DNA from 3 places in the Synechococcus sp. R6-7 genome. Region 2 is predicted to be linked to each of the others. Evidence: riboswitches for the same ligand, from Rfam matches in the RefSeq annotation. Region 2 holds a riboswitch; each other region holds the start of a gene.
The links. A riboswitch is a leader RNA that binds a small molecule or an ion and turns the genes downstream of it on or off. The one in region 2 is predicted to bind cobalamin.
Positions count from the first base shown of each region.

Region 1: it holds a riboswitch for cobalamin, as region 2 does, so the genes downstream of both, NW815_RS02125 (TonB-dependent receptor plug domain-containing protein) here and metE (5-methyltetrahydropteroyltriglutamate--homocysteine S-methyltransferase) in region 2, are expected to answer to the same signal.
Region 3: it holds a riboswitch for cobalamin, as region 2 does, so the genes downstream of both, NW815_RS00315 (sirohydrochlorin chelatase) here and metE (5-methyltetrahydropteroyltriglutamate--homocysteine S-methyltransferase) in region 2, are expected to answer to the same signal.

Region 1 is NZ_JANSHS010000054.1:401-5,973, forward strand. Features, by position in the region: gene NW815_RS02110 (hypothetical protein) at 1-184, opposite strand, end outside; gene NW815_RS02115 ((2Fe-2S) ferredoxin domain-containing protein) at 422-1,291, opposite strand; gene NW815_RS02120 (DUF1636 domain-containing protein) at 1,303-1,710, opposite strand; gene NW815_RS02125 (TonB-dependent receptor plug domain-containing protein) at 1,839-3,809, opposite strand; cobalamin riboswitch at 3,847-3,999, opposite strand; gene NW815_RS02130 (hypothetical protein) at 4,345-4,869, opposite strand; partial or broken gene rsmH (16S rRNA (cytosine(1402)-N(4))-methyltransferase RsmH) at 5,046-5,573, opposite strand, start outside.
Region 2 is NZ_JANSHS010000135.1:107-7,442, reverse strand. Features, by position in the region: gene NW815_RS04710 (ABC transporter ATP-binding protein) at 1-565, opposite strand, end outside; gene NW815_RS04705 (ABC transporter permease) at 570-1,463, opposite strand; gene NW815_RS04700 (ABC transporter permease) at 1,460-2,461, opposite strand; gene NW815_RS04695 (ABC transporter substrate-binding protein) at 2,446-3,936, opposite strand; cobalamin riboswitch at 4,312-4,517, shown strand; gene metE (5-methyltetrahydropteroyltriglutamate--homocysteine S-methyltransferase) at 4,974-7,238, shown strand.
Region 3 is NZ_JANSHS010000011.1:856-14,190, forward strand. Features, by position in the region: gene NW815_RS00285 (30S ribosomal protein S1) at 1-206, opposite strand, end outside; gene obgE (GTPase ObgE) at 402-1,445, shown strand; gene NW815_RS00295 (hypothetical protein) at 1,506-1,880, shown strand; gene NW815_RS00300 (L-threonylcarbamoyladenylate synthase) at 1,899-2,612, shown strand; gene NW815_RS00305 (PAP/fibrillin family protein) at 2,668-3,285, shown strand; gene NW815_RS00310 (hypothetical protein) at 3,282-4,181, opposite strand; gene NW815_RS00315 (sirohydrochlorin chelatase) at 4,279-5,319, opposite strand; cobalamin riboswitch at 5,352-5,488, opposite strand; gene NW815_RS00320 (heavy metal translocating P-type ATPase) at 5,617-7,932, opposite strand; gene NW815_RS00325 (heavy-metal-associated domain-containing protein) at 8,045-8,239, opposite strand; gene NW815_RS00330 (DUF5340 domain-containing protein) at 8,299-8,538, opposite strand; gene trpC (indole-3-glycerol phosphate synthase TrpC) at 8,604-9,524, opposite strand; gene hmpF (pilus motility taxis protein HmpF) at 9,788-11,515, shown strand; gene plsX (phosphate acyltransferase PlsX) at 11,745-12,848, shown strand; gene NW815_RS00350 (beta-ketoacyl-ACP synthase III) at 12,835-13,335, shown strand, end outside.

The DNA of each region.
Region 1 (5,573 bases), on a different contig from region 2:
GATAGTTCAGCAGCAGTTGCCTTGGCCGAAGCGGCTTGGACTGAGAAAACAGAGGTCGGTAACCGCCAGCAAGAGCAATCCCCACCGTGCCGATCCCCAGCACCAACCCCCAGGCAAACGAATCGGGAGTGCGGGGATAGTTGTGCCAGGTGTAGCCAAAGATTTGGTTGGCCAGCCAAATCATCAAAGCACTAATGATTGCCCTTTGGCGGGTTAAAGTTGTGCCTGCAACAATACCAACAGTTACAAAAGGAAGGGTACATGTATAAGCAATATTGCTGAGACAGCCGACGGTGGTAAACAAGCTGGGCCAGAACCAGCCTCGGGCCAAATCTTGAGCAGCTTGTATCCAAAGTGGGGCTGAGATCAAGCGGCAAGATCTGGGGATAGGTTGAGCACTCGATTGCAGGCCAATCATGCTTTAATCTCCTGGAAAAAGGTGGTCTTTCAGAGGACAGCTATTAAGCAAATGCTCAAAAACAATTTGCCGAGCTACTTGGGGAGTAACCCGCTTGTACCAGGTGCAATCTCCGGAGTAAAAAACCACCGGCCCCTGTTGGCAAACTTCCAAGCAGCCTGAGGTGATAACCTGTACGTCCAGGTTGGCTTCTCGAAGGGCGGATTCCAGAGCTTCTACAACCGGTTGGTAGTTGCGGGAAGGATAACAACGGCTGGAACGACAGACGGCAAGGTAGGGACGTTTAAGAGGGTTATCCTCATAGGGGATCCGCTCTTTCCCCTGCACATAGATGGCGCGGATGCGCTCGTAAAGAGAAAGCTTTTGGTAATCTGCTTTGCCTTCCGGCAGGTAGTCTTCCTCTGGCCCCAAAAAGGGGCTGGGCAGAAAAATCTGCAGCAAAGGTTCTTCTGCTCCATTCCAGAATTGGATCCCCCACATGCGGGGCTGACCTTGGGGATTGAGGCGCCGGTAGAGAGCAGCACAGCTAACCAATCTTTTGCGGCGCAGCTCGGGTGGGGTCTTGCGATGGGGGCCGCCTTGGTGCTCCTCCAGGCACAAATGCAGGTGCCAAGTTTCGGTGGCAACGGTTAGATAGCCATCGTAGAGCACGCACAAAGCTGGAGGTTTCTTGAAAGCCAGCTCCAGCACCCCGCCTTCCGCCACATGGCCCACCTGGATCTCGGCCCAGTGCTCTTGAAACAGCTCGTAGAGCAACGGCCCCAAGCAGTCAATATGGGCAGGGATCCCTTCATAAAGGGTTGTCCAACCCGTCAGAGAAACTTCCTGCCAAGCTTGATGGAGGGGGGTTATCCAGGGGGTAAAAGTGGCCATGAGAAAGCTCCTCAGTGCAGTGGTGGAATACGAGCAATCACCCCTTTTTTGAGAGGGCGCTCGGCCCAGGGTAGGATCCCATCTGGCTTGGTGAGGTAGAGCTCTGCTGTCTGCAGAATGAGATCCACATCTTTTGGATCGAGATCTCCAAAAACATAGGTCATCTTTTGAGGTGCTGCCAACGCAACGACACAAGCATGGCTGCAGCCGCTCATACAGGCAACCGGCTTCAGGGTCAGTTGAGGATTGAGGGTTTGAGATTGCAGGGCAGACAGCAGCATTTCTCCCTTGCTAATCCCTTCTTTTTGGCCGTTAACCCACCGAGATCCGCAAGTGACACAAACCCAAAGACAATGGCTGCTGGGTTGCTGGGCAGCGCTGCCAGCTTGGATGGGCAACTGGGAAGTTGATCGAGACATGGTGCTCCTTGATATAGTCATAGGTTTCTGTCCAAGCAAAGGGTGTGAGAAGAGGCAAAGACGATCTCAATGTCTTGGCCAAGGATTCAGCAGTGAGTTAGACAGCTAAAAGTCAGCCTCAAGTCGCTCTAAAATTGGCCCCTTAAATTAAGCCGAACGGTGCGACCCACTCCGGGGTAGCCGGGGAAAACCTCATATTGCTCATCCAGCAGGTTATCGACTCCCACCTCGAGAGCGAGATTTTCTGCAACCGGGATCCCTCCCCGCAGAGCTAAGGTGGTGTAGCCGGGCAGAGATTGGGTATTGGCGTTGTTGGTAAAGAAAGTGCCAATGTGATGCAGGAAAACTGAGGCATACCGATCCTCTGCATCGCGGTAGCTCAGGCCCAGGTTTAGGCTGTCTGCTCCCACAAAGGCTAACTGTTTGCCAACCGCTTTGGGATCCAGCGCCGAGCGGATGATGGGATCGTTTAGGGTGTAGTTGGCAAAAAGAGTCCAGTTTTCCCCCAATCGCAAATCCAGGGCTGCTTCCAAGCCCGTGTATTCCACGAGCTCAATGTTTTCGTAGGTTCCCCTGCGCGGGCCAGTGCTGACAAAGGTAATGCCATCGCGGATGCGGTTATGGGCAAAGGTCAAGCGCAGTAGGCCAAAATCTCCCAAAGCCTGATCCAGGCCAATGTCAAAACTCTCTCCCCGCTCCGGGCGCAAATTGGGGTTCCCATCTACCTCAAAAAAGCCCCGCAAACGAAAGAATAAGTTTGAGATCAAGGGGGTGCGAAAGCTGCCGGCATAATTGGCCCTCAGGGTGGTGCCTTCTGCCAAAACCCAGCGGATCCCTGCGGCAGGAGAGGTGGCCGAACCGTTGACCAGATTGCTCGAATCTTGGCGAACACCTAAGTTGAGATAAAAGTTGGGCTGTGGCTTGTAATCCAGGCGGGCAAAGAGGGCCCCTTGGTTCACGGTATTGTCGTAGTTGACATTGGTGGATCCCCTGGCAAAGGAGAAGGTGGTGTTGCGAGCTGAAATGGATCGGTAATCCGCTCCTAGAGTAAGCTCCAGGTTTTCAGCAGCCTTCCAGGTGTATTGCAGTTGGGATCCCCACCCCGTTCGCAGGATCTCATCCCGGGATCCCTGGCTTTGTGGGGCGCTGAAGCGATAGTTGAGGTCGTCAAAAAATACCCTAGCTTGCAGGGATCCCCTCTCTTGATCCCACAGCCAACTGAGATCTAACAGCAGGTCGTTGGTGTTTTGCACTGCATCGGGGGAGGGAAACTCGGTGCTGCCAGGCACCTGAAACGCTTTATTGAGATAAAGGGCATTTCCGGTTAGGACCTGGCCTTCTGCCAGTTGCCAGGTGAGTTTGGCTTGTAGGTTGTGGTACTCCACTGCCGAGTTCTCCCGCCTGCCTGCTTTGCCCAAACGCCTAATTTCAAAGGGAAAGTCGTTGTTGCTCTGCAGACGGCGATAGCTGACCACCCAGCCCAGATCCTGCGCTTGGCCGCGGTTTTGGATCCCTTGCTCGTTGAGGCCGTAGCTGCCGATAGCCGCTTCCAGCACGGTCTCGGATCCCGGCTTTGGCTCCAGGGTTACGATGTTGATGACCCCGCCAACGGCATCGGAGCCGTATAAGGTGGAGCCCCCACCTGGAGAGATCTCAATACGCTCGACCACATCTGTAGTGATCTGAGACAGATCGAACCCGCCAAAAAAGCCCAGGTCGTTAATGGGGCGGCCATCCAAGAGCACCAACACCTGGGCCGTTCGTCCTCCCCGCATAAACTGGGAGCTAAGGGCTCCCAACTGGGTTCCCGCCGTGCCGTCGCTGAGGATCCCGGGCAGGTAGCGCAGGGCCTCCTGAACGGTTCTTGCCCCTTGCTCTCGAATTTGCTGGCGGGTAACGACGTAAACCGGGCGGGAAGAATCCCGCAGCAAGCCGGGGCGACGAAAAGGCGTGGTGACGGGTTGATTTAAAATCTCGGCGCTAACGCCGGTTTCCAAAACCTCTTGAGCTGAGGGCGGGGAAGCTGCCGGCTGCGCCCACGCTGGGATCCCCAAAACAAAGCCCCCCAGCGCCAGGCTGAGACCTAGAATGGGATTCATTTTCCTAAAGCTCCTGATTCCGTGCGACGCGGAAGAAATGCGAGCCAAAACCGCAGGCGGGCATCCTGACTGAGGGCATGGGTCTAGCCCAAGCCCATCACAGTTGCGGCACAGCGCCGGATTTGCACCGGACTTTCCCCTTTACATGCCCTGGCTGATCCCCAGGACAACCTGTCGGTACAGCTTTCTCTGCGATTGCTCCGAAAAAGCCGTGCTAGGCATCATACATCCCCTGCTCTGGAGTTCCTATCCTGCCAGGGGGGATGTCATCCCCAGGGGTGAACGGGATCCCAACGGCAATCCCAGGGCTTCGGATGGGCCACATCCCATTTAGGCCAGATTTCTTCACTGCTTTGTAAGCAGTTGAAGGATAGCCCGCTGCTACTCCAGATCGCGAGGCCCAGGGATCCCTTGACTTTTGAAGAATTTGAAGAATAGGGAGGATAGAGATACGCTGAGATCTTGCAAAATCTACAGCCTTTGGGAGAGTAAGAGGGGAGCAGTGGCTTGGCTGCTGTCCACGGGATTCATTGGACTAGTACCCAACCGGGTAGAAAAGAGGAGCTTTTTCGATTTCAGGCGGGGCTGTCGTCTGGTGGGCTGGATCCGGTTCAACATGGCTGGGAGAGGCAATTGGCACCTCAATCATCCGATCCGGTACCAGCGGCACCATTTCGGAGCGGTCGGCAATTTCCCGCAGAGAATTGGCGATGGATTCCTGAGTCAGCAGAAACTGTCGTTCGTTGCGTTGCATCTGCTGCCACACCTGGTAACGCTGGCTCCACCGGCTTTGGGTATGCACAGTCCAACTGTAAAGGCTCAACACTGAAACGCCGGAGAGGATAGCCATCCCTGTGGAGATCTGCTTCCACCAAGCTAGGTGTTCTGCCCAAGCCGAATGTTGGCTGCGAGGATGGGCTGATTTCAACTTCAAATCCAAAGGCTGGGTGCGGCTGGCTTGAACTGTACCGGAGAGGGGTCGGCTCAGAGCAGAAGGCTGTCTGTGGCGACGAGGGCTCTTGGGACGATCAAGACCTGCGTTCAAAGGCTGGCTAACCATAGGGCTTAACCTCACACACACCAAGGGATCCGACGGTGCAGGACTGCCGGTTCCGCTTCACCCTAGTTCCCCGCATCCCCCAATAGCAACCCCCTTCTCCCGATTCCTGGTCTCGGCGGGCTAGCCGTCCGCTTCACAGTAGCCGATCTCTTGAGAGCGGGAGAACCAACCTAAACCTACATCTGACTGCTGCGGGCAGCCACTCGCAGTTTGGCAGAGCGGGCCCGTGGATTGCGTTGCCGTTCCAGTTCGGAAGGGGACAAGGGCTTGGGGGTGAGCACCTGCCAACGGGGATCCCTGCGGAAGGCCCATTTCACCAAGCGATCTTCAAGGCTATGGAAGCTGATCACGGCCAACCTGCCGCCGGGTTTCAACCAAGTGGGGGCTTGGGCCAGTAAGGTTTCTAAAGCCTCCAGTTCTCGGTTCACGGCAATGCGCAACGCCTGAAAGACGCGGGTGGCCGGGTGGATGCGGCCTCGCCGAGCTGCCGGAGGTACTGCCTGCCAAACCACCTGGGCCAACTGAGTGGTTGTGGCGAGGGGACGAGCCTGCTCGATGTGATGGGCGATGCGGCGGGCAAATCGCTCTTCGCCGTAACGGGTGAAAATCTCGATCAACTCTTCGACCGGGCGATGATTAACCCAATCGGCAGCGGTTTCCTGAGCGGCACTGGGATCCATGCGCATGTCCAGCGGCCCCTCCCC
Region 2 (7,336 bases):
CAAGGGTCTCAGCCACCACCTCCGCGTCCAAGCCTGGCGTGGGCTCGTCGGCTATCACCAGCTTGGCTCTGCTAACTGCCGCCGTCGATACCAGCACCCGCCGTGCCATGCCTCCGGAGAGCTGGAAAGGGTAGAGGCCCTCTGTTCCCGGCGGCAAGCTATAGCGGGCAAAGATGCGGCTCACTGCTCTACGGGCCTCGCCTTGGGAGGCACCGCTGAGCCGAGCTACCCGCTGTACCTGGGATCCTACTTGCATGAGGGGATCCAGGTAGTCCACAGACTGGGGGATGAGAGCAATGGCCTTGCCGCGCAGTTGCCTACACCGCTCAGGGGTCAAGGGCTGCCCCTGAAATAGGAGAGTACCGCGCAGGGTAGCGTTCTCTGGCAAAAGACCCAAGAGGGCATGGGCCAGCAAACTTTTGCCCGATCCGCTGGCCCCCACCACTGCCACCACCTCCCCTGCCTTAACCTCCAGATCCAGATCTGTAATCACCTGAAGGTAGCGGCGGCGCAGCCCCCGCTCGTATCGGCTGAACCTAATGTTTAGGCCGGAGACCACCAACATTTCCCTACTCCTGAGCCGTACGCGGATTGAGAAGGGCCTGCAGGTTTTCTCCCAGCCAGTCAAAAGCCTTGACCGACAGCAGCAGCAGCAGTCCAGGCATAACCCCCAGCCACCAGTAGCCGGTGGAGAGGTGGCGCATGGATTCGGCCAGAATAATGCCGATGGCCGGTAGGTGCGGCGAAATACCTACCCCAATGAATGAGAGGGCTGCTTCGTGCAAAATGGCGTGGGGAAACAGCAGAATAAGTCCCACTAGGAGCTGGGGCAAAATGTGAGGCATCATATGGTAGCGGGCAACCCAGAGGGAAGAGCGGCCCAGTCGGTAAGAACTCTGGACATAGTCAGAACTGCTGACCTGTAACACCTCGGCCCGCACCAGGCGCGCTAGGCTGGGCCAGTGGGTGAGGGCAACGGCAACAATGACTCCCCGAACTCCGCCGCCGACAGCAAAAGCTATAAGGATCTGCACCACCAGGTGAGGCAGGCTGAAACATAGGTCAATCATCCAGCAGATCGAGGCATCCACCCAGCCTCCCACCGTGCCACCCACCAAACCCAAAACAGCGGCGATCACCACGCTGACGGCGGCAGCCAGCATGCCTACCCACAGACTAAGGGACATCCCGTGCAAGGATCGGGCCAGCATATCCCGCCCCAGCCAGTCGGTGCCGAAGGGATGGGCCAGGGAAGGAGGCTGATTCCGCTGAGTTAGGTTCGGGCTCAGTCCGGTATCGCCGATAAGCCCAGCGCTGCAGAGGATAGACACCAAAAAAAAAGCACACAGTCCAATTGCCCACAGAGTCTGCCGCCTGCGCTCTCCTTTGACAGAGGACTCTGAGAATTTCATCCCCCCATCGGCATCAGCAGCAGCAACACGAGGCGATGCAAAAGGGATCATCCTATCCTCCCGCCAAGGCGAATGCGTGGATCGACAATCTGGTAGGACAGGTCAGCTAGGGTATTGCCGGCATAGACAAACAAGGCGCTGAAAAACACAATGCCCACCAACAGAGGCACATCACCGCGCAAAGCTGCCTGTACCGTTGCTTGTCCCAGTCCTGGATAAGCAAACACCTGTTCCACTAACACTGAGCCACCAAACAGTTCCCCAAAGGAGGCAAATTGCAGCGTCAGCGCAGGCAGCAAGATATTCCGCAAGCCGTGGTACCACAGGATCCCAGCCAGGCTTTCCCCCTGGGCACGAGCAAACAGCACATAGTTGCTGTGCAACACGTCAATGAGCTTCTGACGAGTGTGCAAGGTGATGTTGGCAACGCCGATGACAGTTAGGGTGAAAGCAGGCAAGAGCAAGTGGTGTAAGCGCTGCCAAAAAGTCACCTCCTCCGCCAACGCGCCAGGTGGCGCGGCGCAACAGATAGGTGTTAGACCCAGCTCTACCGAAAACGCGATCAAGAGTAGCAGCGCCACCCAGAAAGGGGGAGAAGAGGCGAGGGTGTAGGCGTAAAGACGAATACCGCGGTCAACCCAAGCGCCCTGAAACGCTGCGGCCAAAACCCCCAACCCCACTCCCAGGAAACCGGAAAGCAGCCAGGCAATTGCCAGTAAGGGCAGCGATAGCTCAAACCGCTGTTGAATGACCTGCACCACTGGCTGATCGAACACCATTGAGGTGCCCCAGTTGCCTTGAACCATCTGCCCAAGCCAGTTCCCAAAGCGAAGCAGCATGGGCTGATCCAGCCCCCAACGCTGGGCAATCAGGTCTCGTTGGGCTGGGCTGATCTGCAGCATGTCGGCCCCTACATAGGCTTGTACGGGATCAACAGGGGAGAAGCTGAGCAGGGCAAACGTCAGGACTGCCACAGCCGCCAGCAGCAACCCCAGCCGAGTCAGCTTATAAGCCAGAAACAGCAGAACTGACCTCAGTTGCACGTCCATTTCCAACGGGTGATGTTGGCTGTGATTGGCCAACCATGGCCATGAGGCTGTACCTGCGGCTGGCCTATATCCAAGCACTCGTGGACAAAGTAGGTATGATCCAGGTTCACCAACCAAGCCCAGGCTGCATCTCCTTTGGCAGTAAAGCCTTGCTTTCCATCCCACTGGGCTGCCCGCCAGAAGGGGATAGCTTCAGCTTCAGAGGGGGCCTCCATAGCCAGATCCAGCATTCGATCCACAAACGGGTTGGCATAGTAGCCGGCATTGAAAAATCCCCCCTGGGCCGCTTTGCTGTGGTAGAGGTTGTACATCTCAGTTGGGTCATGGCTGCCCCAGCCAAACAGCACCACGTTGCTGTGCATGAGCGGAGTGATGTCATCCCAACTTTTGCCCTCGACATTGACTCGGATGCCCACAGGCCGCAGCATTTCTGCAACAGCTAGGGCCAGGGCTTGGCGAATACTGTCGTTGGCCGGGTAGAGCACGGTGAACTCAGCCCGCAGCCCGTTTTTTTCCACTGCCCCATCCCCATCTTTATCGCTCCAGCCTCCCTCAGCTAGAATCTGACGGGCCAGGTCTGGATTGTTGTCCTCAATCTTGGCGGTCGGCTCTTCCCAGGGCAAACCGCTGACTGGGCCATAGGCAGGGGATCCGTAGCCTTCTAGGACTCCATCCACCAGCGCCTGTCGGTCAATGGCGAAGTTGACCGCCTTGCGAATCGCCAAGTTAGAAGTCACATCGTTGCCGATGGGGTATCCCTTTGGGGTTGTTGCACCGGTTTTAGGGGGAAAGGGGAACATCAGCCCTCGGTTATCCACACTGGGAATGGCGTGAAGCTTCATGCCCTCAACAGTTTGCTTAGCCAAAGACTGAGGCACGCTAACCACGTGTACCTGTCCGGCTCGGGCTGCTGCAAAGGCTGCATCCTCCTCCAGGAAAAGGAAAACCAGCCGCCGAATGCCAGGAGTCTGGCCGTAATATAAGGGATTTGCCTCCACAATCAGTTGTTGCCCCTCATCCCACTGCACCAGTCGGTAGGGGCCAGAGCCAATGGGTTTGCGAGCATAATCAGGCCCGTGGGCATGTTGAGGCACGATACCCAAGGTGATGAGGCGGTTGACAAAAGTACTTTGGGGTTTTTGCAGCCGCAGCTCCACCGTATGAGTGTCGATAGCTACTGCTTCCTTTAGGGCGGTTAGGTCGACCAGACCACCACTCCGAGCTGCTTGGTTAAAGGTGTAAGCCACGTCCGCTGCTGTGACAGGTTTTCCATCGGAGAAGACTGCATCCTTTCGTAGGGTTACCGTCCAGGTTAGGCCATCTTGGCTGACAGTGTAGCCAGTCGCCAGGTCGTTTACAATCTCAAGGTTCTCGTCCCGCCGCAGCAGAGTGCTTTGGAACAAAGGCGAACCGTAACGTCCCCAGCCCAGGGTGGGATCAAATCCTTCTTCGCTTTCCCCTCCAATGGCCAGCACGATTTGATCGCTGGATCCTGCTAGCTTTGGATCGAAAGCTGTCCGCTCAGCATTCTGAGCGCATCCAGCCCACATCTGGCTCAGCAAGAAGAGGCCCACAGACCACACAGTTACTTTTAAGCTTGATGCCATAGAAACCCCGATCTGTCGCTTTTTCAGCAAAAAGGAGCAAACCCCCTTGCCTCCTGGACAAGACTTATGGCAGCTAAGCTATCACTGCCTTATCTTGAGAGCAATGCAGGGGGGGAGGATGCTTAGAGGATTCCGATGACTTCCTGCAAGACCGCTGGGTGAAAGGTGAGGTCTGGTAGCTCCAAAGGCTGCTGGCTTGGTGATGATTGAAGCACTCTACTCCCGTCTCTGAACTCCGTGATACGATGTAGCTCAGCTATCGGTTCTGACGGGGATCAGCCGCCAGAGGAAACGGGGAAAGAGCAGTGAGAATCTGCCGCTGTCCCGCAGCTGTGATCCGGTTTAGGAGAAGTCCTGCAGCAAATCTCTAGAGTCATTCGCTGCCGATCCAGATCTTGTCCCCCAAAACCGTGTCAGTCAGAATGCCCGCCGATGGTTTTTCTAAACTTCACAACATCTGCGAGGTACAGATGGTAACTGTCTTGGCTTTAGCTCGTTTCTGCTTTCGTTATCCTGAGCATTTTCCCGGCGTTGCTCCCACAAGCTTTCGGTACTCCTCAGCAGTAGAAATAAGTCCAAGAACCCAAGCAAGACTCTGAGCCAGTTGGCCGGGAGAGAGTAAATTTTGGGTGCTGTTGCACCAAGATCTATCAAGATCTACAGCCCGCCTACGCCAAGGAAAGAGTGAGATGTCAGGCTTCCTGACTTCAATTGGTAGGCTGGCAAGTAGCCACTGCGATCGCTGGCTGCGTTGAGTATCTTTTTTGCGCAAAAGGCAGTGTTTTGTTGGGGTTCCAGAGGCAAGAGAGGAACAGCCGGTTTCTTCCTTGGCGGGCGGGATCCCAGTTGAGGGCGAATTGAACGCAGGAAAATTAGAAAACTCAGTATTTGGGATGGCACACAACATGACTGCACAAACCATGACATTGGGGTATGCCCGCATGGGCAAGCGCCGCGAGCTCAAAAAAGCTTTGGAAGGCTTTTGGAGTGGTGCCCTAGGGTCAGAGGCTCTGCTGGCTACCTTTTGGGATTTGGAGACTCAAGCCTGGCAGACTCAGCTACAAGCTGGGATTGATCACATTGCGGTAGGGGATCAGACTCTCTACGACCATGTACTGGACTGGGCCACCTGGCTGGGGCTGATCCCCTCTCGGTTCCGAGGTCTGTCGGGTTTAGACCGCTACTTTGCCATGGCGCGGGGGCGGGAGGGCCTGCCGGCTTTGGAAATGACCAAGTGGTTTGACACCAACTACCACTACTTGGTACCCGAAATTGAGCCGGAAGCCGATCCCAGTCCTAACTTTGGGGATTTTTTGGAAAGAGTTCGGCGGGCCCAAGGGATCCTAGGGGAGCGCACCAGCCCCGTTGTCCTCAGTCCAGTGACTTTGCTCTGCCTTAGCCAGCGATCTGGGGATCTGCGGGCGGACTTGGAAAAGCTCCTTCCTCTGTACCGGGATCTCCTCCAGGAGTTAAAACAGCTGGGGATCCCAGAAGTCCAGATTCACGATCCCATTTTGGTTACCAGCCAGGGAAGTGGCCTGCGGGAAGCTGTGGAAATGAGCTACCGCCAGTTGGCAACCGCCGGGATCCCTGTCCACTTGGTCACCTACTTCGATGACCTGGGGGAGACTTACCCCTGGGTGGTGCAACTGCCGGTGGCCGGCATTAGCCTTGACTTTACCCGTGGCCACACCCTGGATCTGGTAAGAACCTATGGCTTTCCGGCTGACCAGATCCTAGGTGCTGGCGTAGTGGACGCTCGGAATGTCTGGAAGGTTCAGCCTGAGACCGTCTTGGCCAGCCTGCGGGAGCTGCAGGGGGTAGCTCCCAACCTACGGGTGCAGCCTTCCGCTTCGTTGCAATTTGTGCCCCACGACGCTGCTCTGGAAGCCCAGTTGCCGGAACCCCTCAGAAATGTCCTCAGCTTTGCCGAACAGAAGCTGGCCGAAGTAGCTCTCCTGGCGCGAGCCCTCAACGGCGAAGACACTGCTGCCCAGCAGGCGGAAATCCAGCAGCAATGGCAGAGCTTTGCGCAGTTTAGCCCCCCCAACCCCCAAGTGCGCCAGGCTTTGGCCAACCTCAAGCTCCAGGACTTCGAGCGATTCCTGCCCTACGAGCAGCGCCTAAGTCGGCAGGTTCAGCTACCACCTTTGCCCACCACCACCATTGGCTCCTTCCCCCAAACTCCAGAGGTGCGGCAGTGGCGAGCTAAGTACAAAAGAGGGGAGGTTTCGCAGGCGGAGTACGAAGCAGCCATTGACGCTGAGATTGCCAAGTGCATCCGCATTCAAGAAGAGATTGGCCTGGATGTGTTGGTGCATGGGGAATTTGAGCGCACCGACATGGTGGAGTACTTTGCCCAGAAGCTGGAAGGCTTTGCCTTCACTGAACACGGCTGGGTGCAGAGTTACGGCAGCCGCTGCGTGCGCCCTCCCATTCTCTACGGCGACGTGGTTCGCCCCCAACCCATGACAGTGCGGGAATTCCAAGTAGCCCAGTCCCACACCCAAAAGCCGGTGAAAGGCATGCTCACGGGGCCAGTGACTATGCTCAACTGGTCCTTTCCCCGTGTTGATATTCCCCGGCGGGAGCAGGCTTTGCAGATTGCCCTGGCCTTGAGAGCCGAAGTGGCAGATCTGGAAGCGGCTGGAGCGGTGATGGTGCAAGTGGATGAGCCGGCACTGCGGGAGGGGCTACCTCTGAAAAAAGAACGCTGGCCAGAATACCTCAGCTGGGCAGTGGATGCCTTTCGCCTAGCTACCGGCGGGGCCAAGCCGGAAACCCAGATTCACACCCACATGTGCTACTCAGAGTTTGGGGACATCATCGAGCACATTGAGCGGCTGGATGCCGACGTGCTTTCCATTGAAAACAGCCGCAGCAACAACAAAACCCTGCTGCAAATTGCCCAGGCTGGGTATCGTCACCAGGTGGGCAACGGCGTTTACGATGTCCACAGCCCTGCGGTGCCGAGCGTTGAGCAAATCCTGCAGCAGCTGCGCACAGGACTGGCCCACTTGCCTGTGGAGCAAACTTGGGTTAATCCCGATTGTGGCCTCAAGACCCGCCGCTGGGAGGAGGTGATCCCCGCACTGAAAAATATGGTGGCTGCCGCTCATCAGCTAGGGGAGGAGCTTCTGGAAACCCAACCTGAGGGTCTGCGCGAGTAAGGCCCACGACCCGCTGATGTAACTGGTCGGGCTGGCTTGACAAGTCGCCGCGGGCGGTGCCGCTGTTGTGCTGATGCGGCTGGCTTAGGGCCTACGGT
Region 3 (13,335 bases), on a different contig from region 2:
TCTTCCAGGCGGCTAATCGACATCTCCTGGAGCGGCAGAAAGGCAGCCGTTTTGGCCCCAATATCGATCAAAGCACCGCGTGGCTCCACCGAGAATACTGTACCCGCCACAATTTCGCCAGGGCTGAAGTGATAGTCGTACTTATCCAGAAGGGCGGCAAAGTCTTCAGTGGTAAAACCTACATCGGCAGCAGTGAATCGACTCATAGGGGTGCAGTAACAGATCAGTTGCGCGGGATAAAGGGTAGAAGGCCAATCGAGTTTGGCAGGATCCCACTTCCACTTTCCCACCTGGGGAGGATGTGGCTGGGAAATACCATCGTAGCTTAGAGGAGCGTCTTTTGTGGCAAGTTTCCCGGCATCTTGCCAAGCTGAAAGATAGAAGATTCGGAGGAAGAGCAATTGCACTTTATCGACCAAGCCGAAATTGAAGTGCAAGGGGGAAATGGCGGGGATGGCATCGTTGCCTTCCGCCGTGAGAAGTATGTGCCGGCTGGGGGGCCATCCGGCGGCAATGGCGGGCGGGGCGGCTCGGTGATCTTGGTGGCCGATCCCGGCCTGCAAACTCTGTTGGATTTTCGCTTTCAACCGGTGATCAAGGCGGAACACGGGGCCAAAGGGGGGCCCAACCATCGCAGCGGGGCCAGTGGTGCGGATCGGCTGGTGCGGGTGCCCTGCGGTACTGTGGTGTTCAATGCGGAGACGGGGGAATTGTTGGGCGATCTGGTGGGCAAGGGGGATCAATTGCTGGTAGCCCGTGGGGGCAAAGGCGGCTTAGGCAATGCCCATTTTTTGAGCAACCACAATCGCGCCCCCCGCCAATTCACCAAGGGCGAAGCGGGAGAACGGGTGCGCCTGCGCCTGGAGCTGAAGTTGATTGCCGAGGTGGGCATTGTCGGCCTGCCCAATGCGGGCAAGTCCACTCTGATTTCGGTGGTCTCCTCTGCCCGGCCCAAGATTGCTGACTACCCCTTCACCACGTTGCAGCCCAATTTGGGGGTGGTGCCCCATCCATCGGGAGATGGGGTGGTGTTTGCCGATATTCCGGGGCTGATCGAGGGGGCGCACTTGGGGGTGGGGCTGGGCCATGAGTTTTTGCGCCATGTGGAGCGTACCAGGGTACTGATTCATTTGGTGGATGGCACGGCGGCGGATCCCGTCAAGGATTACCAGGTTATTCAGCAGGAGCTGCGCGCCTACGGCCACGGGTTAATTGATAAGCCACAAATCCTGGTTTTGAACAAGATCGATGTTCTGGATCCCCAGCAGGTTGCCGAGCGCGCCCAGAGGCTGTCTGCTGCTGCCGGCACTTCGGTGGTGACCATTTCTGCGATTGCCAAGCAGGGGCTGGATGCCCTCTTGCAGCGGGTGTGGCAGTGCCTGGGTCGGGGATCCCAACAGTCTGCGGAGTTGGATCTTGTGGGGGCAAAATCCATCCAGTCCTAGGGCAGAAGAATCTTAGAATGGGAAAGCCCCTGCCTTCCCAGAACCCAGAGACGAGTGGCTATGTATATCTCGGCGGAGGATCTGCCACCGGATTTGCGTCAGATCATGTTGGCTGTTGAACAGGCGGCTCAGGCGAGGGCGGGAGCGTGTGTGGAGCTGCTGATGCTCCTGCGGCTGCTGGAGGAGTTGCACCGCGCGATCCTGGAAGGTGCCTTTCGGGAGTCTTTGCCCAACACCCGTCAAGCTCTGTATCGGGTGCTTCAGGATTTGGAAGAAGCGGGCGACTGGCCCTATCTGCCCCGTCTGCACATCCAAGCCCTGATGCAACAACTGAAGGACTGGCCCGAATCTCAGGGATCCCCGCCCGCGTCGGTGCCACCGACCCCCCGCCCTCTTGTGGAAAACCCCCTGGGGGGTAGCTGCTCCCAGTCTTGACCTCTTCCCATCTGCCCGATGGCCGAGTACTTTAAGCTGCATCCGCAACAGCCCCAGGCCCGTTCCATCCGGCGGATTGCGGCGGCTTTGCGGGAGGGGGCGGTGATGCTTTACCCCACCGATACAGTCTATGCCATTGGCTGCGATGTGACCCACAAACAAGCAGTGGAGCGGGTACGCCGTATCAAGCAGCTCTCCAACGACAAGCCTCTTACCTTTTTGTGCCCTTCTCTCTCACGCATTGCCCACTATGCCCAGGTAACCGATTCGGCCTATCGGCTGATGCGGCGGCTGATCCCGGGCCCGTTTACGTTTCTGTTGCCGGCCACCAAGCTGGTGCCCAAGTTGGTGATGGAGCCCAAACGGAAAACCACCGGCATCCGCGTGCCCGACTCGGCCATTTGTCAGGCTTTGCTGGAAGAGTTGGGCAATCCAATTGTCTCCACCTCTGCCAAGCTGGGGGGGGATCCCGTCGGATCCCTGGACTTAAGTTCTGGGCAAGCCTGGGAGTGGGAGAGCGACCCCTGGGATGAGGGTGGGATCTTTGCGGCTGAAGAGATGCGGCAGTTGGAAAAACAGGTGGATCTGGTGCTGGATGACGATGCCCCCCGTCGGGCCAAGGTCTCTACGGTAATTGACTTGACGGGATCCGAGCCGCTGGTGGTGCGGGCCGGGCTAGGGTATGAGCAGGTGGCAGATCTGAACCTGAAACTGGTGGGAGAAGACGGTTAAGGGCAGAGGGATCCCGCGTTCTCTAAAATAGGGTCAGTGCCTTCGGAGTGTGCCCATGTCTGAGGCCCTGGCTCAGCAAAAATCGGCTCTGCTGCACCTACTGGAGGCGACCGACCGGGGCCGGAAAGTTTCCCCTGACCAAAAAGCCCAGATTTTGTCTCAAATTGCCGCCCTAGAAGCGCTCAACCCCACCCCCAAACCAACATCTGCTCCTGAAGGGTTGGAGGGGAACTGGCTCACCCTCTTTACCACCAGCACAGCTCTGCTGCGGCTGGCCAATTTGCCCCTGTTCACCACCGGGGCGATCTACCAGTGTATTCGGGCCAAAGCTGGACGGGTCTTCAACGTGGCGGAGATCCAGGGATCCGGTTGGCTGGAGGCTTGGATGCCACGGGGAGTCTTGGCGGTATCAGCGCGCTTTTACCCCGAATCTGAGCGCCGGGTGAGGGTGATTTTCGAGCGATTGGTGTTCGGATCCCAAGCTTTGATGAGCTACGAGATCGAGAGTTTTCTCTATTTGCTCGAGCGGGCTCCGGAGCGGATCCCGGCTATTCAAATCGATATCCGCCGCCGCGAGCCAACGGGTTGGCTGGATATCACCTATTTGGATGAAGATTTGCGGATGGGCCGGGGCAGCGAGGGGAGTGTATTTGTCCTGAAACGGGTCGGCTAGTCGGAGGATCCAGAGGACTCCGTTTCCGCCCTTTCGTGAGATAGGTTTTGGGTTAGGGTGAAGCCTATTTCCTGGAGAACTTGCAAGGCGCGGTAGGACTCCCGCAAAGTTTGCAGCTCCTGTTGAGTTTGCTCCAGTTGCCGGGCCCATTCTGCCTGTTGGGAGCGCAACTCTCGATTTTCCAATTTTTTGCGCTGCAGGATGCGCTTGAGTTTTTGCTGCTGCTGCTGGAGTTGAGCCCGCTCTGCTTCTGCGTGTTGCAGTTGGGTCCTTTGGCGTTCCAATTCTATTTTCAGGGTGGTGACCTGGGATTGAAGTTGGCGGAGCTTTTGGCGCAGCGCTTGCTCTGGCGTGGGTTTGGTCGACTCGGAGCTTGGAGAAGGGGAAGATGTTTGTAGGTTTTGCAGATGCTGTTGTAACTGTTGGGCTTGGGCCTGCAGGACTCGAGACCGTTGCTGCTCGCTGCGCAGTTGGGCTTGGGCGCGTTCACAGGTCTGGATTTCGGCTTTCACCCGCTGCTTGATGCGGTCAAGGATCTTTTGATGGCGGAGCTGGGTTTGCCGGATCTCCTGAGCCACCTGCCAAGGGCGAGGATCCCCCTTAGGTTGTCGTGGCTCGCCGCCGTGGTCGGCAGGATCAAAGGGAGATAGGGTCGCCACCAGCGATTCTCGAAAGTCGCTCCAGGAAGCCGATTGCAGACCCATCTGAACCACCCGCCAGGCCCCATAGGAGGCCCCAGCGGCAGCCAGGATCCCAGGGATCCCGGCCAGGGAGAGGGAAACCTTGGGCAGGGTGGGCAGGATCTGATCCAGCAGCCCCACCACCAGGGCGAAAACAAAGATCCCGCTCCCCGCGGCAGCGGCACCTGAAACCCAAGAGGAGCGGGAGAGCATCATCGTTTTTTCGTCATCACAACCGCTAGAGCGGGAAAACCAGGTTCAAAAATGGCCTGTCTGCACTCAGTTTATCCCGCCAGCAGCCTCTGTTTCCCTCTTAGGGCACCTGCCATGCCCGTTGGTGGTAGCCCTCTAATTGGGCCCAGGGATCCCCAGCCGCTGCGTGGGTGTGGCCGTGCTGAGGGTGATGGTGAGAATGAGGGTGGTGATGGGATCCGTGCCCGTGATGGTGGTCATGAGGCTCGTGAGGGTGGTGATGGCTGGATCCAGCTCCAACCTCTGCGCTCACGGCCAGGCGAAACTTGCACAGGTGGCAGTTCATCGGGGTTTGGCCCTGCAGGGCTTCCTGCTCCAGTTGCTGCAGGCTGTGCAGCACCGTATCCACAAGGCCCAATTCCGGCAGCATCAGCCAGTCGATTTCCGGCTGTCGTTGTCGTTGTTGTTCCACTGCCGCCTCGATTTTTTTCACCAACACCCCCGTAAACAGAAAGTAGGGCAGCACGATCACCCGACGCGGCTGCCAGGACAAGGCCCGCTCCAATCCCACGGGCAGGCGGGGATGGGTAATGCCGATAAAGCAAGTTTCCACAGCGGCAAACCCGGATCCTTCCCAAAGCAACCGGGCCAGTTTACAGGCTTCGGCATTGGCCTCGGGATCGCTGGAGCCGCGACCCACAAATAGGAGCACGGTTTCTGCCTCTGGGATCCGCCGCGGTTGGGCAGCTATCAGAGCAGCCAATCGGTCTCGCAGCAGTTGCAGGATCTCGATGCGGATCCCCAACGGCCCACCGTAATGAATGCGCAACTGGGGATAGAGGGCCTGCAGGCGATCCAATTCCATCGTCACATCGAACTTGTTGTGGCGGGCCCCAAACAACAGCAGCGGCAGGACCACAATCTCTTGCCACCCTTGGGCAATACACTGCTGGATCCCTTGGGCGATACTCGGCTCCGTCAGCTCCAGAAAACAAGGGATCACCGGTCGATGGGGGGTGAGAGCTTGGTAAGCCTGGGCTAGCTCCAGAAAGGCTTGCTGCCCTTGGGGGTCGCGGGATCCGTGGCCGATAAGCAATAGGGGCAATGAAGGAGAAGCAAGCTGCCCAACCGAAAGGGGAGGGGAAACACTGAGGGTATTCAACACAAAAAACTCCGTTCCTTGTGAATCGCAAGGGGTACAGGACAACGGCAGGTGGGTGTTCTGGCTGAGGGAGGGATCCCATCACAGTTGCGTCACAGTGGCGGACTTGCACCGCGCTTTCCCCAATCTGCCTGAGCTTTTTAGGCTAGCTTGCCGCTTGTCGTTCACCAAGCCCCCTGGGGGGGATGTCCTTGTCTGCCAGAAGATAGCCCTGAGGCATGAGCGGTACGGCAGACTCATGCTCAAAGGGCAGCAAAACTGTTGCCGCGCTAATCCCCCTTGCCCCTGGGAGAGGGCCTAACGCCGGCCCGCTGGTCTGGGGGGCTGAAAGTGTCGCAGGCGCAGGGCATTGGCGACCACCGAAACGGAACTCAGGGCCATGGCTGCCCCCGCCAGCATAGGGTTGAGCAACCAGCCTGTAAAGGGATAGAGCGCCCCAGCGGCAATCGGGATCCCCAGCGTATTGTAGATAAAGGCGAAGAAGAGGTTCTGGCGGATGTTGTTGAGGGTGGCCCGGCTGAGTTGAATGGCTGTGGCGACTCCGCGCAGATCCCCCGACATGAGGGTAATATCGCTGGCGGCCATCGCCACATCCGTACCTGTACCAATGGCGATCCCCACATCAGCTTCTGCCAGAGCCGGAGCATCGTTAATGCCATCTCCCACCATCGCCACCCGCCGTCGCGGTTGTCTTAGGCTGCGTATGTAAGCTGCCTTCTGATCCGGACGGACTTGGGCAATTACCCGCTGAATGCCTGCCTGCCGAGCAACCGCTTGGGCCGTGGTGGGGTTATCCCCGGTTAGCAGGATCACCTCTAGACCCATCTGTTGCAGCTGTTGCACTGCCTCAGGAGAGGTGGGTTTGAGCGGATCGGCAATGGCCAACAGCCCCACCAGGCTCTGGGATTGGGCTACGCCGATCACCGTTTTGCCCTGGCTTTCCCAATTCTGAACCCGCTCTAACCAAGAGGGATCCCAGGGGATCCCCATCTCCTGTAGCCAGCTCAGCCGACCGATGCGGATCCACTGGTCTTCCACCCAGGCTTCTGCCCCACTGCCTATCCTTGCCTGAAAATGCTGGGCAGGAGGGATGGCAATTTTTTCGGCTTCGGCTTTCTGCACTACCGCCTGGGCCAAAGGATGTTCCGAGTGCCGCTCCACCGCCGCTGCCAGGCGCAACACCGCCAGGGGAGAGGAGCCGTGGGCCCAAATATCGGTGACAGTGGGACGACCTTCAGTCAGGGTGCCGGTTTTGTCCAAGACCACCGTGCGCAAGTGGTGGGCCAATTCCAGGCTGTCGGCACTTTTCACCAGGATCCCCAATTCTGCCCCTCGTCCCGTGGCCACCAGGATCGAGGTGGGGGTTGCCAACCCCAGCGCACAAGGGCAGGCGATGATCAGCACCCCAATCGTGTTCACCAAGGCCAGTGTCGGGTTATCGGCCAGCACCCACCAGAGCACGAAAGTTAGAACTGCCACCCCGATCACTGCCGGCACAAACCAGGCAGTCACCCGATCCGCCACCTGTTGAATTGGGGCTTTGGATCCCTGGGCTTCCTGCACCAGGCGCACGATCTGGGCCAGAACCGTGTCTTTGCCCACCCGCCGCGCCTCCATCACAAAGCTGCCCGTCTGATTCAGCGTTGCCCCAATCACCTCATCCCCCGCCGACTTGAGTACAGGCAGGCTCTCGCCGGTCACCATGGACTCGTCGAGGCTGGAGGATCCCTCTAGGATTACCCCATCCACCGGCACCTTCTCTCCGGGGCGCACTCGGATCCGATCCCCCACCTGCACTTCCCGAATCGGAATATCCTGCTCCACCCCATGGCGAATTACCCTTGCCGTTTTCGGTTGCAGCCCGATCAGCTTGCGAATGGCTTCGGAGGTTTGCCCCTTAGCCCGTTGCTCCATCCACTTGCCCACCAGAATCAGGGTGGTGACCACCGCCGACACCTCATAATAGACATCCGGGTGCAGTCCTTGCCGGTGAAAATAGTCGGGGAAAACCGTTGGGAAAATGGAATAGAAGAAAGCCGCGCTCGTCCCTAAGGCCACCAGCGTGTTCATATCCGCCGAGCGCCGTTGCCAAGCAGCCCAGGCTCCCCGGTAAAAATGCCTGCCCACCCAAAACTGCACCGGAGCCGTCAGCAGCAACTGCAACCCAGGATTGTGCAGCCACATGGGAAAGCCCGGGATGTCCATCCCCAGCATCATCGGCAGGGATCCGATCACCAGCACCGTGCTGATGCCCACCCCTATCGCCACCTTGAGCTTCAGTTCCCGTTCTGCGGCCCGTTGGGTGATCCGCTCTGGGTCTGTCGGATCGTCCAGTTGCCAATCCTCTTGGATGAGGCGCGCCCGATACCCCACCCGCTCCACCGCCCGAATCAACGCCTGCGGATCCACCAGCCTGGGATCCCCTTTGACGGTGGCCTGCTCACTGGCAAAATTCACGGATCCGGAGGATACTCCCTGCACCTGAGCGAGGGCCTGTTCGATGCTGCGGGCGCAGGAGGCACAGCTCATCCCTTGCAGGGCCAACTGCCAAGTGCCCTCAGGAGAAGGCGCAGAGGCCGATAGTGCACCCGATGACCCTTTATGGGCAGACATGGCAACACCTTGTTGATGAAACGACAGCTACTCTCCACCCTGGGCAGGGCGAAGGCAGCCATCTGTACAGAAATTCAAAACAGACGCCCGACCGTTCCCGGCCCAAAATTGACTAGGCCGGGGGATATCCCACCTGGGTGAGGGCCTGCCGCAAATCGCTCACAGACCGCTCAGAAGTAATCCGCACCTGTTTGGTTTTGGGATCCCCTTCCACCTGCGCCTGGGGATCCAGTTGCCGCACCGCTTGCGCAATGGTGTCCACGCAAGCCCCACAGGCCAGCTTGGGCACCGTCAAAACAACCTGCATCTTGGAAACCCCCCCCAATGCCACTGAAAGGATGCTAAACCTTACAGTGGGCTGGAAGGTCAAGAGGGAGGCTGAGGCTCGTCCATATTCCAGCGGTAGTCCACCTGATAGCCCCGCTGTCGCCACTCTTCCTCCAGTTGCACCTGTTGGGTGAGGGCTTTGCGCAGGGAGTTGATCAGCTCTTGCGTGCGGCCTCGGTTGCCAAAATCCTGTTCCTCTACTGCCGGAAAGGTTTGCCGCTCCAACACCCGCAGCAGAAATTCGTAGTGGATGTGAGCCGGCACAGGAATACGTTTCATCGGTCTGAGCAATCCTTAGAGATCCATTGTTCTTAACAGAGATCCATATGATGGAGGGTTCTCATTCACTGAGATGACAACAGGTGGCGCACAGCTTGGCCGGGATCCGGCTGGGTCACCAGCGCTTCCCCCACGAGCACAGAGCGCACCCCCCAGGCCCGCAACTGCTGCAAATCGGCAGGGGTATGGATGCCGGACTCGCTGACAATGGGCAGCTCGCCGAGGAGATCCGAGTGGGCGGCCAACAGGTCGCGCGTTGTGTTCAAGTCCACCGCAAAGGTTCTCAGATCGCGATTGTTGATGCCAATGAGCACCTGCCCCCTGGAGTCTTGCAGTTGGGGCAAACGCAACACCCGCTGCAACTCTTGGGAAGTGTGCACCTCCAGCAGAGCTGCCATGCCCAATTGCCGAACCAGCTTGAGAAAATAGCCCAAGTCCGCATCCGAGAGAATGGCGGCAATCAGCAGCACCGCATCTGCCCCCAGGCTGCGGGCCCAGAGGATTTGGTAGGGGTAGAGGATGAACTCCTTGCAGAGGATGGGGATCCCTGCCGCTTGACGGATCTGCCGCAGATACTCGCCACTGCCCTGAAAGAACCGCTCATCCGTCAGCACCGAGAGACAACTGGCCCCACCGGCCTCATAGCTCTGGGCAATGGCTACCGGGTCAAAGGGATCCCGGAGGATGCCGCGGCTGGGGGAGGCTTTTTTGACCTCGGCAATCAAGGAAACAGGGTGAGGAGACTGGGTAAGAGCCGCCACAAAATCCCGCACCGGCGGGGCTTGATCCAGTTGCCGTTGCAATTGCTTCAGGGGAAGCTGCTCCCGTTGGCGCTCCACCTCCTGTTCTTTGTGCCAGACGATCGCTTCCAAAATGTGGCGCGGTTTGGCTTCCGGCGCTGTTGTCTGGTACACCTGAGAGGCTACGACCACCGGCGGGGCAGGAGAACGCCGACGAACAGAAAGCGGCTCACCTTGCAGCTCCATACAACCCCCGAACACAACTCTACACCACACCCTAGACTACTTTAGTGCTCCGCCACCGGTTTGAATAGCTACCCCAGGCATCCCCAAAACTCATCTGGCGAAGGTGTTTTTTTTACCCTATGGTTGAGTCTAGAAAGGTGGTGTAGTCTTTATGCGCCTCGGCGAGCCATGTTCTGGCGGCCGTCCATTTTTCCCCGGCCAGGGGCAGTGGCTCGGTGGGGTCAAGGCTGGTGCTGTCCATGCTGTTTTAGAGGAGTTCAGGCGTGCTGTACCTAGCAGAGCTATCCAAGCCGATTGGATTTGCCAAGTCGTCTCTGCAATTGCTGGCCAAGCAGCAGCAGGACAATACCTGGGTGGCCGTGAACGAAGAATCCATTACCTTGGAAGGCCGCATCGCCCAGGAGGCTGGGCGCTTCAAGGATGGGTCATTGGTGCTGGCGGAAATCTCCGGCAACCGTCAGGTCGCCCGCATCAGCGAAGCCGCTCGCCAACTGGTGACCTATCTGCAAAACTTCAGCCAACTTCAGCTCAGAGCCCGCAGCCAGGAAGAGGAGATCGAGGTTTGGAAACAGTCCCTCACCTTTCAGGCGCATGAGCTTACCCGCCGCGAGATGGAGCTAGCAGCCCAGGAAGAAGAGGTGCAGCGGCTGTATGAGCAATACAAGAGTGTGGAGGAAGATCGCAAACTTCTGGACAGCCTCAAAGAGGAACTGGCAGCCCAGCAAGCTTACTTAGCTGAACAACAGCGCCTGATCGGAGAGCAGCGGGAAGCTCTGAATCGGCAGCGGCAAGAGTTGGAAGCCCAGTTGCAAGAAGCTCGCTCCAGCCGCTTGGGGGAGGCAGAAGCAGCGCAGCTACAGGCTTTGGTGCAGCAGCTCCAGGAGACTCTACATCCGGCTGGGGATCCCTTGGCGCTTCTGCAAAGCTTGAAAAGCCATATTCAGCAGCAGCAGGAGCACTTGAATCAACAGATTGCCCAACTGGAAGCAGAACGTCAGCAGGCCCAGGCCCGGCAAGACGAGCTGGATCGAGACTACCGCGCTTGGCAAGAACGCCACACCGCTTGGTGGGGATCCCGACAATCCCTGGAGCAAAGCCAAGCAGAGTGGCAAACTCGACGGGGATCCCTGCGAGCCCATCAAGAGCACCTGCAGAGGATTCTCCAGCAGCTGCAATCTCAAGAGAGCCTATACCAGAAAGCCTCTCGTCTGGTGCAGGAGTACGACTTTATCGTCGATGGCAGCAGCAACGGCAGGGCTGGGGAGCCGGCGATCTCGGTCGAGGAGCTGGCGGCTTTGGTCAGCCAACTGCGCCGAGATTACGAGCAGCGGGCGGCCCAGGTCAGCCAGCAGCGGGCCGAACTGGAGCAAAACCGGCAAACCCTGCGGGAGCTGCAAGAGCGGCTGGCCAGCGCCTCTCCAGAGGAGCGGTTTGACATCGAGATGGATATCGACTATGCCCAGTCTGCCTGCAGTGCTTTGGAAGAAGCCCTGCTGCCTCAGGAAAAAAACCTGCAGCGAGAGTATGAAGAGTTGACCCGCCAGGAAGCCCGCCTTAGACAGCTGCAAAATCAAGCTGCTGCCCCGGTTCAGGTCGATATTGGGCCGCTCCTGGAACAGATCGGCAGCCAGAAGCAGGATCTTCTCCAAGAAAAAGGTCGTCTGCAAACCCTCATTCAACAACTGGAATCGTCCTTGCCTTCTCAGCAGGAGCAGCTCGCCCGCCAACGGCAGGAATTGGAGCAGCAGTGGCAACACCTGGAGCAAGAGGAGGGATCCCTGCGGGCGCGCGCCCAGGCCATGGCAGAAACCTGGGGTCGCCTCAATCACCTGCAGGCCACCCTCTATCCAGAGCGGGATCGGTGGGCAGCGTTGGCAGGAGAATTGGCGCAGTTGGAGACGGAGCTGAGCCAACACCAAGCCAGAAACTCCACCGCACGCGACCACGTCCAGCAGGTACACTCTCTCTTGGCTACCCTCGCGCAGGCGTGAGGGAGTTCACGTTTCCTGTGGGGGGTGGGGAGAACCGGCGCAAGCGGAACTACGGCCTTAATTGAGGAAAACAAATCTGGTAAAATTCGCTAGCACCCTGCAGCCACTGGGGCTCCCAATTCTTGGGCGAGGGGACTGCAGAGGTTAGTGCGTTTTGCCCCGCTTCCTGCTTGCAGTTGCCAAGGATATTCCAGTGTGAGGTCAGCTTGTGCGAATTGCGGTCGATGCGATGGGGGGTGACTACGCTCCCGAAGAGATCATCAAGGGCGCCCTGCTGGCCCATCGGCAGCTCCGGGTCGGGATTGCACTAGTCGGTCGTCCAGATTCCCTCAAGCCCTTTTTGCCTCAGCCCTTGCCTGCTGGGATCACCATTGTGCCTGCCGAAGAGGATGTGGGCATGGCGGAAGAGCCGCTGATGGTGCGCAAAAAGCCCAAAGCCTCCATCAACATCTCGATGCAACAGGTGCGCTCCAACCAAGCGGATGCCGTGGTGGCCGCCGGGAATACCGGAGCAGCGATGGCTGCGGCCTACCTTCATTTGGGCCGGCTGGCAGGGATCGATCGCCCGGCCATTGGCGCTCTTTTGCCCACTTTGAAAGGCAAGCCGGTGCTGCTGCTGGATGTGGGGGCCAATGTGGATTGCCGGCCCCGCTTTTTGGAGCAGTTTGCCCGCATGGGATCCCTCTACTGCCAGTGCGTACTGGGGGTCGAGCGTCCGCGGGTGGGCCTGCTCAACATCGGCGAGGAGCCCAACAAGGGCAATGATTTGGCTCTGGCCACCCACCAGCGTCTGGCCCAATTGCCAGGGATCCATTTCGCCGGCAATGCCGAGGGGCGGGATGTGCTGACCGGGGAGTTTGATGTGGTGGTGTGTGACGGCTTTGTGGGCAATGCCCTCCTCAAGTTTGCCGAAAGTGTTGGCCAGGTGATCACCCAGGTGCTGCGGGAGGAGCTGCCCCGCGGCTGGCGCGGCAAGTTGGGCTGCTGGCTGCTCCGGCCCAACCTCAAGCAGGTAAAGCGGCGCATGGACTACGTGGAGTATGGCGGTGCTTTGCTGCTCGGCGTCAACGGCATCTGCGTGATTACCCACGGCAGCTCCAAGGCGCCGATGGTCTACCACGCCATTCGCCTGGCCAAAGAGGCGGCAGAACAGAAAATCCTACAGCGGCTGCAGGCGGAAATGGTTGACCCTCGCGAACCTGAATCCAACCCCAGGCGGCGCACCCGGCCCCTTCAGGTCTACTCTGGCTCTGGCCCGGAAGTGTTGCCGTTGGGATCCCTGGAAAGGACTTCCTCCCGCTGTCCCGAACCCGTGGAAGATGCCCAGCCATAGCCTCCCGACCGTGCGGCTGGTGGGGGCAGGGGCTGCCCTGCCGGATCCCTGCCTGAGCAACGACGATCTCGGCCAGATCGTCGAAACTTCCGACGAATGGATCTGGCCCCGCACCGGCATTCGTCAGCGGCGCATTCTGCCCCCTGAGCTGAGCTTGGTGGATTTGGCGGTCCAGGCAGCCAAGGCCGCTTTGGCTCAGGCCGGGATCTTGCCTCAAGACCTGGATTTGATCCTGCTGGCCACTTCCACCGGTGTCGATCGGTTTGGCTCGGCCCCTCAGGTGCAGGCAGCTCTGGGAGCAACGCGGGCGGTGGCTTTTGATCTGACGGCAGCCTGCACGGGCTTTGTCTTTGCAGTGGCCACGGCAGCACAGTTTTTGCAAACCGGGCTGTATCGGCGGGCCTTGGTGGTGGCGGCGGATGTGCTCTCCCGCACGGTGGACTGGGCGGATCGCACCACCTGTGTCTTGTTTGGAGATGGGGCCGGG